DNA from 2 places in the Microbulbifer sp. JSM ZJ756 genome. Region 2 is predicted to be linked to the other one. Evidence: predicted binding sites of a transcription regulator. Region 2 holds the regulator's gene; the other holds the start of a gene.

Region 1 (6,815 bases), on a different contig from region 2:
TTGATCTCCTTGTTGAACCAGCCCGCCATCTGCACGCCGGTGGAACCCCCGGCCATGGGGATCAGGTCAAACGGCGCATAGAGTTCTTCCCACAGTTCGCGGCCGCCGCCGTAGTGCAGCCAGCCGTTCATCTCCTGGGCATTGAGGCCGAAGGGCACGGCGGTAAAGAACTGTGCCGCCGGCACCTTGCCCTTCCAGTAATAGGCCGCGCCGTGGCCCACCTGGGCAGCGCCCTCGGACACCGCACCGAATACCCCCATCGCCGGCACCAGCTCCCCGGCACCGTATACCTTGATCTTCAGACGCCCGTCGGACATCGCCTCCACCGTGCGGGCAAAGCGCTCCGGCGCACTGCCGAGGCCGGGAAAGTTCTTCGGCCAGGTGGTGACAAGCTTCCACTCGAAAGTCTCGCGACTGCCGTCCTCGGTGAACTGCCGGGCCGGGCCCTGTTCCGAGCGGGAGACCACCAGCGCGCCGAAGGTAATGACCAGCAGGGCCAACAGGCCGAGGATGACGGGGGGATACCAGTTAATTTTTTTCATGTTTTTTATTGTCGGGTTTTCGATCTTCGCCAGTGGGGATACTGGCAAAGTTACGTGCAAGAGTCACCCGGTGCTGCTGTCAAATCCCGGCCCGCGCCGGGATGGCGGGCCGGCTCCCGAAACTACAACGGCTGCAGCTTGGCCATCGCTACCACCAGCCACTTGCTGCCGGCATCGTCAAAATTGACCTGCACCCGGGCCCGCGGACCGCTGCCCTCGAACTGCACCACGGTGCCCTCACCGAACTTGGGATGCTCCACCCGGCCACCCAGGGCCAGCGGCGGCAGGTCGTCGTCGAAATCCGGCGCCGGGTCGGAGAAGCGTCCCACCTTGCCATAATCCGGGTTGAACAGGGGGCGCGAGATCTCGGTCTTGAGGCGCACCTCGTGCACCAGTTCCGGCGGTATCTCGCCGATAAAGCGCGACGGGCTGTTGAAGGTCTCGCTGCCGAACAGGCGCCGGTTCTCGGCGTAGGTGATATAGAGCTTCTGCATCGCACGGGTAATGCCCACGTAACAGAGCCGCCGCTCCTCCTCCATGCGCCCCGGCTCCTGCGCCGACATCTTGTGCGGGAACAGGTTTTCCTCCACCCCGGCCATGAACACCAGCGGGAACTCCAGCCCCTTGGCCGAGTGCAGGGTCATCAGCTGCACCGCTTCCTCGAACTCGTCCGCCTGGCCCTCGCCGGCATCCAGCGCGGCGCTGTCGAGGAACTGGTCGAGCAGGGAGGGCTCCTCCACCTCGACCCCGGACTCGTCCGGCGGCACCTCGATGCCGTCGAAGCTCCGGCAGGCGCTGACCAGCTCCTTGAGGTTTTCCACCCGGGTCTGGCCCTTCTCACCCTTTTCCTTGCCATGGAATTCCAGCAGGCCACTGGTCTCGATCACGTCCTCGGCGATGGCATCCAGCTCCCGGTCCACCGCATCGCCTGCCAGCCGGTTGACCAGCTCCAGGAAGCCCTGCAGGGCATTGGACGCGCGCGCCGCCAGCACCCGCTGGGCCACCATCTGCTGCGCCGCCGCCCACAGGGAGCAACCGTGCTCGCGGGCGAAACCGCGCACGGCGTCGACACTGCGCGCGCCGATGCCGCGGGTGGGGGTATTCACCACACGCTCGAAGGCGGTGTCATCGTGGGGGTTGCTGATCATGCGCATGTAAGACAGCGCGTTCTTGATCTCCAGGCGCTCGTAGAAGCGCTGGCCGCCGTAAATGCGGTAGGGCACCCCTTCCCGCAACAGGGCCTCTTCCAGTACCCGCGACTGGGCATTGGAACGGTACAGGATGGCGACGGAGTCGCGCGGGTTGCCATCGCGCACCCACTGCTCGATGCGCTCGACAATAAAGCGCGCCTCGTCCTGCTCGTTGTAGGCAGAGTAGAGGGAGATGGGCTCGCCTTCCTCGCCCCGGGTCCACAGCTCCTTGCCCAGGCGGCCGGCGTTGTGCTCGATCACCGCGTTGGCGGCCTTGAGGATGGTGCTGGTGGAGCGGTAGTTCTGCTCCAGGCGTACGGTCTGCACATCGCGCATGTCACTGGCGAAATGCTGGATATTCTCGATCTTGGCGCCGCGCCAGCCGTAGATCGACTGGTCGTCATCCCCCACCGCGGTAATGTGGCACTGGTCGCCGGCCAGCAGGCGCAGCCAGGCGTACTGGATGGTGTTGGTGTCCTGGAATTCGTCCACCAGGATATGGGGAAAGCGCTGGCGGTAATGGGCCAGTACGCCGTCGTTGTTCAGCCACAGTTCGTGGGCCCGCAACAGCAGTTCACCGAAATCCACCAGGCCGCCGCGCTGGCAGGCTTCCTCGTAGGCGAAGTAGATGCGCACCATGGTCTGCAGCCAGGGGTCGCCGCCGGCCTGGATGTACTGCGGGCGCAATCCCTCGTCCTTCTGGCCGCCTATCCACCACTGGGTCTCCCGCGGCGGCCACTTGGCCTCGTCCAGCCCCAGGTCGTTCTGCACCCGCTTGATCAGGCGCAGCTGGTCATCGGAATCCAGGATCTGGAAGTTCTGCGGCAGGTTGGCCTCTTTGTAGTGGGCCTTGAGCAGCCGGTGGGCCAGGCCGTGGAAGGTGCCCACCCACATGCCGAAGGTGTTGACCCCCAGCAGTTCCTCGATGCGCGCGCGCATTTCGCGGGCCGCCTTGTTGGTGAAGGTCACGGCGAGGATGGAGTAGGGCGAGGCCCCCTCCACCTGCATCAGCCAGGCGATGCGGTGCACCAGCACGCGGGTTTTGCCGGAGCCAGCGCCGGCCAGTACCAGCTGGTTGCAGGGCGGTGCCGCCACCGCCTCGCGCTGGGCGTCGTTCAGGGGGTCTAGAATCTGGGATACGTCCATGGAGCGGGATTGTACCAGAGCTGGCGCCGGAACCCTGTGTAAATAAACAGGTTTTTGGTCAGTCCCGAAGCCGGGACAGGGTGCCGGCGCTGAACGAAACAGCCCGGGCCCTGCAATCGCTCGCCACAGCCGTGGGCAACCGCTAAACTGCGCGTCTGTAATAAGGAAGGAAGTCCCGTGAAGCCGGCGGAAGTCACGCAGAAAATCAGCGAACAGCTGTCCTCCATGCGCAAGTCCGAGCGCAAGGTGGCGGAGTATATCCTCGCCAACCCGGATGAGATCATCCATATGCGCATCGTGGACCTGGCTACCGAGGCCCAGGTGAGCGAGCCTACCGTGGTGCGCTTCTGCCGCGCCGTGGGTTGCTCAGGTTTCCAGGAGTTCAAGCTCAACCTGGCGCAGCAACTGGCCTCCAGCCCCAGTTTCGGCCAGATCGCGGTCACCGAGACCGACACCATCGCCGAGTACAAGCGCAAGGTGTTCGACTCCACCGTGGACACCCTGCTCAACGTGCGCGACAAGATCGACGCACGGGCGCTGGAGGCGGCCGTCTCCGCCATCGCCGCCGCCAAGCGTGTGGAGTTCTTCGGTTTCGGCGCCTCGGGCGCCGTGGCCAGTGACGCCCAGCACAAGTTCTTCCGCCTGCAGCTGGCCACCGCAGCCCACTCCGACCACCACATGCAGAACATGTCGGCCATGTCGATGGAGCCCGGTGACGTGGTGGTGGCCATCTCCCAGAGCGGCCGTACCAAGGCGCTGCTGCACTCCATGGAAATGGTGAAAGAGCAGGGCGGCACCGTCATCGGCCTGGCGCCCAGTGGCTCGCCGGTAGCCCAGCGCTCCACCATCCCGCTGGAAGTGGACGTGGAGGAGGATATCGAGATCTATACCCCGCTGTCCTCGCGCATCGCCCACCTGGTGGTGATCGATGTGCTCGCCATCGGCGTGGCCCAGCGCAAGGGACCCCAGCTGCAGGAGCACCTGCTGAAGCTGAAAAAGGGGCTGTACACCCTGCGCGAGGACCAGCGCTGAGCCGCTGGCGACCACTGCGCTGGCCGTGACGCCCCCGCGCCGCTAACATGCGCCCGGCCCTGACGGCCCGGGGCGCCGCAAACCGCGACTGCCCTTCACCTGAACCGACTTCGACGCCACCGGCGTGCCGAGAACCTTATGCATCCAACTCCCGCCGGGGAGGAGTCCGCGCCGTCCCGTTCGCTCGCCCTGTGGCTGGCGGCGCTGGTGGCGCTGACACCATTTTCCCTGGACACCTACCTGCCGGCAATCCCGGCCATGGCCGACTCCCTGGGCAGCGGGGTGGCACAGGTGCAACACTCCGTCTCCAGCTTCCTGCTGGGGTTCGCGCTGGGGCAGCTGACCGGCGGGCCCCTTTCCGACCGCTGGGGGCGGCGCACGGTCGGCACCATCGGCCTCACCATCTACCTCGGCTGCACCCTGCTGATCCTGTTCGTCACCAACGTACAGCAGCTGATCGGCCTGCGGTTGCTGCAGGCCTTTGGCGGCGGCTTTGCCACGGTGATCTGTGCCGCAATCGTGCGCGACCTGTACAGCGGCCGGGCGGCAGCCAGGGTGATCTCGATGATCAGCACCATGATGCTGGTGGCGCCACTGATGGCACCTGTGATCGGTTCCGCCCTGCTGGAGGCCGGCGGCTGGCGCGGCATCTTCGTGTTCCTGCTGGCCTATGGCGGCGCGATGATGATCCTGGTGCGCCTGCTGCTGCCGGAAACCGTGTCACGCTTTACCCGCGCCCGCCGCAGCCTGGCGCCCAAGCGCATGCTGGCGCGCAACTACCTGGAGGTGTTGCGCAATCGCCGGGCGCTGGGCTTCCTGGGCGCCCAGGCCTTCGTCAGTGGCTCCATGTTTATCTACATCACCACCGCGCCGTTTGTGTTCATGGAGTATTTCGGCGTGCCTTCCAGCCGCTTCCCGCTGTTCTTTGGCAGCTGCGTGGTGGGGTTGATCGTGATGGTGCAGGTGAATATCCGCCTGCTGAATTTCTTCGAGCCACGGCGCATCCTGCTGGCGGGGATTGGCCTGCAGATCCTCGGCTGCGGCCTGCTGTTTCTGGGCACACTGACCGGTATCCGCGAGCTGTCCCTGTGGATGGTACCGCTGGTGCTGACCATGTCCTGTATCGGCATCACCGGGCCCAACGCAGCGGCCTGCTACCTGGAGTTCTTCCCCCGTATCAGCGGCAGTGCCAACGCCTTCTATGGCGCCAGCCTGTTTATCAGTGGCGGGGTGCTGGGCGGCATCGTCAACGGGCTCCACACCGGCACCCTGGTGCCGATTGCCGGCACCATGTTCGGCTGCGCAATCAGTGCAATGCTGCTGGCCCTGTTCGTGGCCCGGGCACGGCAGCCAATCGAGGTCCGGCAACCGCCCCCCAGGCGTTTCGCCGCCGGCTGACCCGGCAACACGGCTCAGTTGCCCAGCAGGCCCTCTTCACGCAGGGCCCGACGGACACCGGGACGGTTGCGCACCCGCTCCTGGTAGGCCTGCAGGCGCGGCCAGGATTCGGTGTCGATATGCTGGCGCTCGAGCCAGCTGGCGATGGTGAACAGGTAGGCGTCGGCGGCAGTAAAGCTTTCGCCCATCAGGTAGTCCGGCCCCAGCTTGTCCTCGATAAAGTCGAAGCGCTGGTGGATTTTCTCCCGCGCCGACTCTTTTTCCGCATCAGTGCCGTTCCAGAACAGCGGCACAAAGCTCTTGTGCACTTCAGTGGAAATAAAGTTGAGCCATTCCTGCATGTGGTAGCGCTCACGGCTGCCGGCGGGGGGCGCCAGCCCGGCGTCCGGCGCCTGGTCGGCCAGGTACTGCACCACGGCCGGGACCTCGGTCAGGACCTCACCATCATCGATGCGCAGGGCGGGCACATAGCCCTTGGGGTTGATATCGCGGAAGTCATCACCGTCCTCAGTCTTCTTCTTGCGCAGGTCCACCCGGCACAGGTCCAGGTCGATACCCGCCTCGCAAGCGACGATATGCGGCGCCAGCGAACAGGCGCCGGGTGAATAGTAAAGCTTCATGATCGCTCCTGGTTTCTCCTGGTCATGGGCTGGAGTATAGGAAGCGGCGCGGCTGGCGAAGGCTACTCGCCGATGATCTTTACCAGCACCCGCTTGCGCCGGCGGCCGTCGAACTCGCCGTAGAAGATCTGTTCCCAGGGACCGAAGTCCAGCTCACCCCCGGTCACCGCCACCACCACTTCGCGGCCAAACAACTGGCGCTTGATATGGGAGTCGGCATTGTCCTCACCGGTGTCGTTGTGGCGGTACTGGTCGATGGGGCCGTAGGGCACCAGCTGATCCAGGAAGCGGGTAAAGTCCCGGTGCAGCCCGGGCTCGTCGTCGTTGATAAACACCGAGGCGCTGATGTGCATGGCATTGACCAGACACAGTCCCTCACGGATACCGCTCTCCTGCAGTGACTGCTCTACCTGCGGCGTGATGTTAATGAATTCCGTGCGTTTTTTTGTATCAAACCACAGTTCGCGGCGGTAACTGTTCAATTTATCTTCCTCCCGTTTGCAATATGCTGGCGTCTGCAGAGTCGCTGTATTTGAACCAATCAACAGTCAAAAGTCATGGAGGATGACATGTTGCCAAAGACCCTGAACCGCTGGCTCCTTGCCGCCGTTATTTCCTGCGCCACGGGAACCGCTGCCAGCCAGGCTACGGAAGAGAAATCACCACAGGAGGGCGGGGTGCCCCAGGCCCGGGTGGATGCCCAGCGGGCCCTGCTGGAAGAGCAGCGGCAACTGGAGGAAAAACTGGTCGCCGTGCTGGAGGATCCCTCGGGCGCTGCACGCGCCTTCGGGCAACTGCTGTCGGCCGGCGACCGACGGCAACTGCAGGCAGGTTGCTCATCCCTGGCCCGAGACCCGGACAACGCCCGCGCCCGCACACTGTTGCAG
Region 2 (6,815 bases):
CGAAAAGATGGGGGACATCGTCACCGACCGCCTGAGCGAGAGCTTCAAGAACCTGATGGATTACGGGTTCACCGCCAGCCTGGAGGAGTCACTGGACTCTGTCGCCGAAGGTGACAAGGGCTGGAAGGACCTGCTCAACGAATTTTATTCCGACTTCTCCTCGCGCCTGGAGAAAGCCCAGGCGGCAGAGGGCGGCATGCGCCGCAATACGCCCACAGACACCGATATCGAGTGCAGTAAGTGCGGGCGCCATATGCAGATCCGCACCGGTTCCACCGGGGTTTTCCTGGGCTGTTCCGGCTATGCGCTGCCGCCCAAGGAACGATGCACCAACACCATGAACCTGGTGTCCGGGGACGAGGCAGTGGATGCTGACAAGGACGAGGACGCGGAATCCCGCCAGTTGCGAGAGAAGCGGCGCTGTCCCAAGTGCGGCACGGCCATGGACAGTTACCTGTTGGACGAGCAGCGCAAACTCCATATCTGCGGCAACAACCCGGACTGTAATGGCTACGAGGTAGAGAAGGGCACCTTCAAGATCAAGGGTTACGATGGCCCGGTGATTGAATGTGACAAGTGTGGCAGCGACATGCAGCTCAAGTCGGGCCGTTTCGGCAAGTACTTTGGCTGCACCAATGACGAGTGCAAGAACACCCGCAAGCTGCTCAAGAATGGACAGCCTGCACCGCCCAAAATGGATCCGGTGCCCATGCCTGAACTGCCCTGCCAGAAGGTGGAAGACCACTATATCCTGCGCGACGGTGCCTCGGGGCTTTTCCTTGCTGCCAGCCAGTTCCCCAAGAACCGCGAGACGCGGGCACCGCTGGTCAAAGAGGTGTTGCCGCACAAGGATGAGATCGATCCCAAGTACAGTTACCTGTTCTCGGCGCCCACCGAGGACGACCAGGGCCGCGATACGGTAATTCGCTTCAGTCGCAAGACCCAGGAGCAGTACGTACAGTCCGAGGAAGACGGCAAGGCCACCGGCTGGCGCGCGTTCTATCGCGATGGCAAGTGGCAGGTGGAAGCGACCAAGAAGGCGGCGACCAAGAAAGCGGCGACCAAACGCAAGCCGGCACGCAAGAAAGCCGCCGCCAAGGACAAGTAGGGTCTATGGCCAACCCCTACACCGGCAGCGTGGCCGCGGCATTGCGCAAAAGCCAGCTACTGCTTGAGTCCGCTCCCGCAGGGGGGCTGCACCAGGCTGCCGTGCAGGATGCCGTGGTGTTGCAACTGTGGCTGGCATACCGGGCGTTCCTGTGTGAGCTGGCGCACCAGCTGCAACTGGGCAGCCAGCCGGAGTCGCCGGGGCAGCTCGCCCGTGATGCTGCCTCCCGCGGTATGTCGTCTTCCGAGGCGGCCGAACTGGAGGCCCTGGCAGGGGACCCGGAGAGCTGGCTGGCGGGTATAGAAGCGGCCTGGCTGGGGTTATGGCAATTCTCCGGTAGCCGCGCCTCGCAAGGCAATGGAGCGGGCTCCCCGGCGCAGGTAATTCCCCTTCGCGACCTTTCACGGCAATCTGCCGCCCCTGACCTGGATGCCCTGCGGAACTGGCGGGAGTCGATGGTGGAGCTAATCCGGCGCCAGCGAGCGCATATGGAAGAGTATTAGCGGCCAACCCGGGGGCCGCGATCCAGCAACTGCCTGCTGCGCTCCGGCTGCAGCAGCCCTGGCCGCCCCAGGCCCGCGGGGCAGTCCGGAGCCTCCCGTACACTGATTCTACCTCCTTCCCTGTGTTACACTGCGCAAAACTTGATGTTGCAGGAGAAGCGAATGTCCTCCGAAACTTTTGAAATTATCGAACTCGCCAACGGCGATGTCGCCCTGCGCCGTGCCGGGGAGAAGGAGGATCCGCTGGTGCGTATTCATTTTTCGGACGCCAGCTCTGAATTCTTGCGCGAGCACAAGATTGCAGTGGCCCGTGCCATGTTGGAAGCCGGCATCGACGCCGTGCAGAATATTGATGAGATTGCGGCCGAATACCTCGAGGAAGAGGAATTGGAGCCTGTTAACCACACAATCCACTGATCCCCTCGCCGGGGCCGGCCAGCGGTGCGGCAACACAGCCGATGCTGCTGCTGGTCGCCCATCCAATACCCTCCAGCCCCTCACTGGGCCCACCTGATACCCATCTCGAACCGGCTGTTGAACTGTGCCAGGCCGCCGCGCCGTCCTGCCCGGGCGCACGCCAGGGGCGCAGACGCGTGTGCGTGGCTGATGCTGGTGACAGTTACGGACGGCGGCAGGTACCCGCGGGACTATACGAAACCCGCGGAATAGTGCGAAGGCGTGGGTTGCTGAGAAGATAGGGGGTTAGGCCCTGCCCAACTGGGAGGGCAGGGGGTTCGTCGTTACAGAGTGTGCCCGGGTCAGGGACTCTGCCGGATCACGCCCACGGCCAGGCCCTCAATGACAAAGTGCTTGTCGCGCATATCTACCTGAATTACATCGAATTCCTCGTTCTCCGGCAGCAGTTGCACGGTTGCCTGGTTGCCCTTGCGGCGGAAGCGCTTGACGGTTACCTCGTCCTCAATCCGGGCGACAACGATCTGCCCATTGCGTACCTGGTCAGTGCGCTGCACGGCCAGCAGGTCGCCGTCGAGAATTCCCGCATCCCGCATACTCATTCCGTGGACGCGCAGCAGGTAATCTGCCGGCGGGTGGAAGAAGTCTGTGGGCAGGTCACAGTAATCCTCGATATTTTCCTCGGCGAGTATCGGGTTACCCGCTGCTACACGACCGACGATCGGCAACCCCGGGTGATAATCGGGTATACGGATTCCGCGGGAGGCTCCCGCCACCATTTCGATGGCACCCTTGCGGGCCAGCGCCTTGAGGTGTTCTTCGGCGGCATTGGGGGATCGGAACCCCAGCTGCCGGGCAATTTCCGCGCGGGTAGGGGGATAGCCGGTTTCATCGAGGTAGGTCTTGATCAGCTCGAGTACCTGGGATTGGCGGGCCGTGAGATTGGTCATAGATTCACCTGGTCGTGTGTCTGTATTTTTATACAGTTGCTGTGATTATATACAGATTTACCCCCGGCGCAAATTCACAGCGCTGTCGTCACATACTGCTACATTGGAGGGAGAGACAGGGAAGAACCGACAAAATAACAAGCGTTGAGAAACGCGACAGAACAGGGAAAGTGGAATGTTAGATGCCAAGATGCCCGAGGCCTGGCGCGTCCTGCGTATCCAGTCCGAGCTGGTGGATGGAATAGAGCGCCTGATTGCGCTGACTGGTGCGGTGACCGTATTTGGCAGCGCGCGGTTTACCGAAGAAAGCCCGGAATATAAACAGGGAGTACGGCTCGGGGAGCTGTTGGCTGCGGAGGGAATCTCGGTAATCACCGGCGGCGGGCCGGGATTGATGGAAGCCTGCAATCGCGGGGCACACCCGCAGCCGGGGGCATCCATCGGCCTCAATATTGAATTGCCGTTCGAGCAGACGGCCAACCCATACCAGGATATCAGCCTCCACTTTCGCTACTTTTTTGTGCGCAAGTTCATGTTCGTAAAGCACGCCGTGGGGTTTGTCGGCTTGCCAGGCGGATACGGCACGCTGGACGAGCTCTTCGAGGCCCTGACCCTGGTGCAGACGCAGAAAGTCCTTCATTTCCCGATTGTTCTGGTAGGGCGCCGCTACTGGGCGGGCCTGCGCGACTGGCTGGTGGATACGGTACTGCAGAGCAAATGTATCGACGCATCCGACCTGGACCTCTTCCATGTTGTCGATACCGTCGATGAGGCGGCAGAAATTATTATCGACTACATCCGCGAGCGCGAGCAGTAGTCATTCGCTTCAGAGGGATTCATCGGTACCGCTGAAGCTCTCTCCCTCCAGGTAATCCAGCGGGTTTTGCTCTTCGGGTATGCCGGGATCGCTGGAGCTGGGGCTGTGCTCCCGTGCGGTCATGCCATAGGCGATATTGGCGTCTTCGGGTGGAGGAGCCGGAGCCAGCGGCAATACCTGCCATTGCTCCATGTCCAGCTCATCGAGGGTGCCGTCGAGGTACTGGATTTCGATTGTCCTGTGCAGGTCGTCGAGGGCGACCACCTCGAACAGTTGTCCGCTCTCCAGCATCTCGAACCAGTTGCCTATGTCAGGGTGGCTATGTGCCATGATCCTTGTCCCCTTGCGTTTGACTTCCAATCTAATGTCTGCCTGCCGCCTTCAGTACCCGCGATTTTTCGGATACAAGTGTGCTAATCTCAGCCAGATCAAAACAAGTGTTTAAATTGTTGGTTTGAATTTGTATGACCCAGACAGATACGGTCAGTCGGATTCTGGATGCCGCAGAGGTACTGTTTGCCGAACGTGGCTTCACGGAGACCTCACTGCGCACCATTACCAGTACCGCCGGGGTCAATCTCGCAGCGGTAAATTATCATTTCGGGTCAAAAAAAGAACTGATCCAGGCGGTGTTTGAGCGTTTTTTGACGCCCTTTACAGAGACCCTGGCCGCAGACCTGGACCGGCGGGTGGCTGCAGGCGAAAAGCTGGAAGTGGAGGAGCTGTTGGGTAGCCTCTTCCGCGGCGGTGTGGCGAGCCTGGCGGCGGAGGGGCGTGATCCCCAGCGGTTCATGCGCCTGCTGGGCATGGCCTATACCCAACACCAGGGCCACCTGCGTCGCTATATCGTGTCCCGCTATGGCGAGAGCTATCGTCGTTTCGCCGGCCTGCTGAGCCAGGCATTGCCGGGAATCGACCCGGTCACTTTCTACTGGCGGCTCTATTTTATGCTGGGGGCGACGATCTTTACCCTTTCGAGCTTTGATGCCATCGACGCTATCCTCAGGGAGGATTTCGACGCGCAAAGCAGCCTGCCGGAAACACTCGACCGCCTCGTGCCCGCAGCTGCGGCCATGTTGCGGGCGGATACGGAGAAGTCATAAGCGAGACTTTAGCGCCGGCGGATGCAGGCTGTACCGCCAGTGTTAAGCAATGAGGGAATAAGATGGGTGAATTGATTGGTCCGGTAATGGTTGATGTCGAGGGCACCGAGCTCACGGCAGAGGACCGGGAAGTGCTTCGCCATCCGCTGGTGGGTGGGCTGATTTTCTTTGCCCGCAACTACAGCAGTCGCGCACAGTTGCGGGCGCTTGTCACCGAGATCCGTGACCTGCGCCCGGAGATCCTGCTGGCAGTTGACCAGGAGGGCGGGCGCGTGCAGCGTTTCCGTGACGACTTTACCCGCATCCCCTCCATGCAGTTGTTGGCCGCCAATGCGGATGCGGACCAGTTGCGTGATGCGGGCTGGTTGCTGGCGGCGGAATTGCGTGCCGAGGATGTGGATTTCAGCTTTGCCCCGGTGCTGGACGCCGATGACCAGCACTGCCGCATTGTCGGTGACCGCAGTTTTGCCGCAGACCCGGCACAGGTCGCCTCCCGGGTGCGTCCTTTCATGGAGGGGATGCACGAGGCCGGCATGGCGACTACCGGAAAGCACTTTCCCGGCCATGGCCATGTGCTGGAGGACAGCCACGAAGAATTGCCTGAGGATGAGCGCACGCTGGAGGAAGTAATGGCCTCCGATGCGCTGCCCTTTATCGAGTGCATGGGGGCAGGGGAGCTGGATGCGGTCATGCCCGCACATATCCGTTTTGTTCGCGTCGACCGCAATCCGGTTGGCTTTTCCCGCCTGTGGCTGCAGCAGATACTGCGCGGTGAGCTGGGATTCGACGGTGTAATCTTCAGCGATGACCTGTCAATGGAAGGCGCGGGTGCCGCCGGTGGTTATGGGGCCAGGATCCGGGCGGCCATGGATGCTGGTTGCGATATGGGAGTGGTGTGCAATAACCGGCAGGGGGCGCTGGAATGCCTGGAGGCACTACAGGGCTTTACACCACCCCCGGAGTCTGCCGCCAGGCTCCGGCGCATGCGCGGCCAGCCCGGGGCAATGGGCTGGGAGGCACTGCAGCAGGACGAGCGCTGGCAGCGCACGCGGAGCTGGCTGGAAGACCTGCTGGCCCGTGGGGGCTGAAGTACTGCCCCGACACTGGGGGCTAATTCTGTTTTCTTCAGGGATTGGTGCTGGAAATCCCCCCGCCACCCGCGTTATTTTCCGCAACCATTGAATCTGAATATCGCTATATCAGGAGTAACCGCTGGTGGAATCTGCACAGTCGATGGTAATGGCCTGGATCGGGGACAACCGGTTCTGGATCGTCGCAATCTTTACGATCATCCTGGTGACCGCGCTGGCGGCATGGCTGTTCGGGCGCTTTGCCGCACGGCTGGAGAAGCGCGCCGAGCGTACTGTCAACGCCTGGGATGATGCGCTGGTCAAGGCGCTGAACCCACCCGGCGCAGTCCTGATCTGGCTGTTTGGCCTCACGATCGCGGCGGGGCGCGCGGGCAAGGCCACCGGGGCAGAGATATTCTCCCTGGCTGGTACGGTACGGGAAATCGGGCTGATCCTGGTCATTACCTGGTTTGCATTGCGGTTCGCCCGGACGGTCGAGCACAACCTGCGCGATCCCCGGTATATGGCCAAACCCATGGATGCGACTACGGTGCGGGCGCTGGGCAAGCTGGTGCGTGCATCCATTGTCATCACCTCGGCGATGGTGGTGATGCAGTTCCTGGGATATAGCATCAGCGGCGTGCTGGCATTTGGTGGTATTGGCGGCCTGGCGGTGGGCTTCGCGGCGAAGGACCTGCTGGCGAACTTTTTTGGCGGCCTGATGGTGTACCTGGATCGCCCGTTCAAGGTTGGGGACTGGGTGCGCTCACCGGACAAAGAGATCGAGGGCACGGTTGAGGATATCGGTTGGCGCCTTACGCGGATCCGCACTTTCGACAAGCGCCCGCTC

Evidence for each region. The regulator LexA, encoded in region 2, represses DNA repair genes until DNA is damaged. The targets are predictions, from matches to a motif close to ACTGTNTNTANANACAGT.
Region 1: the regulator LexA is predicted to act here: its motif matches at 2,912-2,929, upstream of uvrD (DNA helicase II).

The regions. Positions count from the first base shown of each region.
Region 1 is NZ_JBISER010000003.1:295,361-302,175, reverse strand. It holds gene ACH6CX_RS07565 (TRAP transporter substrate-binding protein) at 1-542, opposite strand, end outside; gene uvrD (DNA helicase II) at 665-2,878, opposite strand; gene hexR (transcriptional regulator HexR) at 3,056-3,910, shown strand; gene ACH6CX_RS07550 (multidrug effflux MFS transporter) at 4,049-5,308, shown strand; gene gstA (glutathione transferase GstA) at 5,323-5,928, opposite strand; gene ACH6CX_RS07540 (secondary thiamine-phosphate synthase enzyme YjbQ) at 5,991-6,410, opposite strand; gene ACH6CX_RS07535 (hypothetical protein) at 6,498-6,815, shown strand, end outside.
Region 2 is NZ_JBISER010000001.1:495,969-502,783, reverse strand. It holds gene topA (type I DNA topoisomerase) at 1-1,108, shown strand, start outside; gene ACH6CX_RS02200 (DUF6586 family protein) at 1,114-1,611, shown strand; gene ACH6CX_RS02195 (hypothetical protein) at 1,774-2,028, shown strand; gene lexA (transcriptional repressor LexA) at 2,370-2,975, opposite strand; gene ACH6CX_RS02185 (TIGR00730 family Rossman fold protein) at 3,151-3,792, shown strand; gene ACH6CX_RS02180 (DUF6763 family protein) at 3,802-4,122, opposite strand; gene ACH6CX_RS02175 (TetR/AcrR family transcriptional regulator) at 4,257-4,895, shown strand; gene nagZ (beta-N-acetylhexosaminidase) at 4,958-5,983, shown strand; gene ACH6CX_RS02165 (mechanosensitive ion channel family protein) at 6,135-6,815, shown strand, end outside.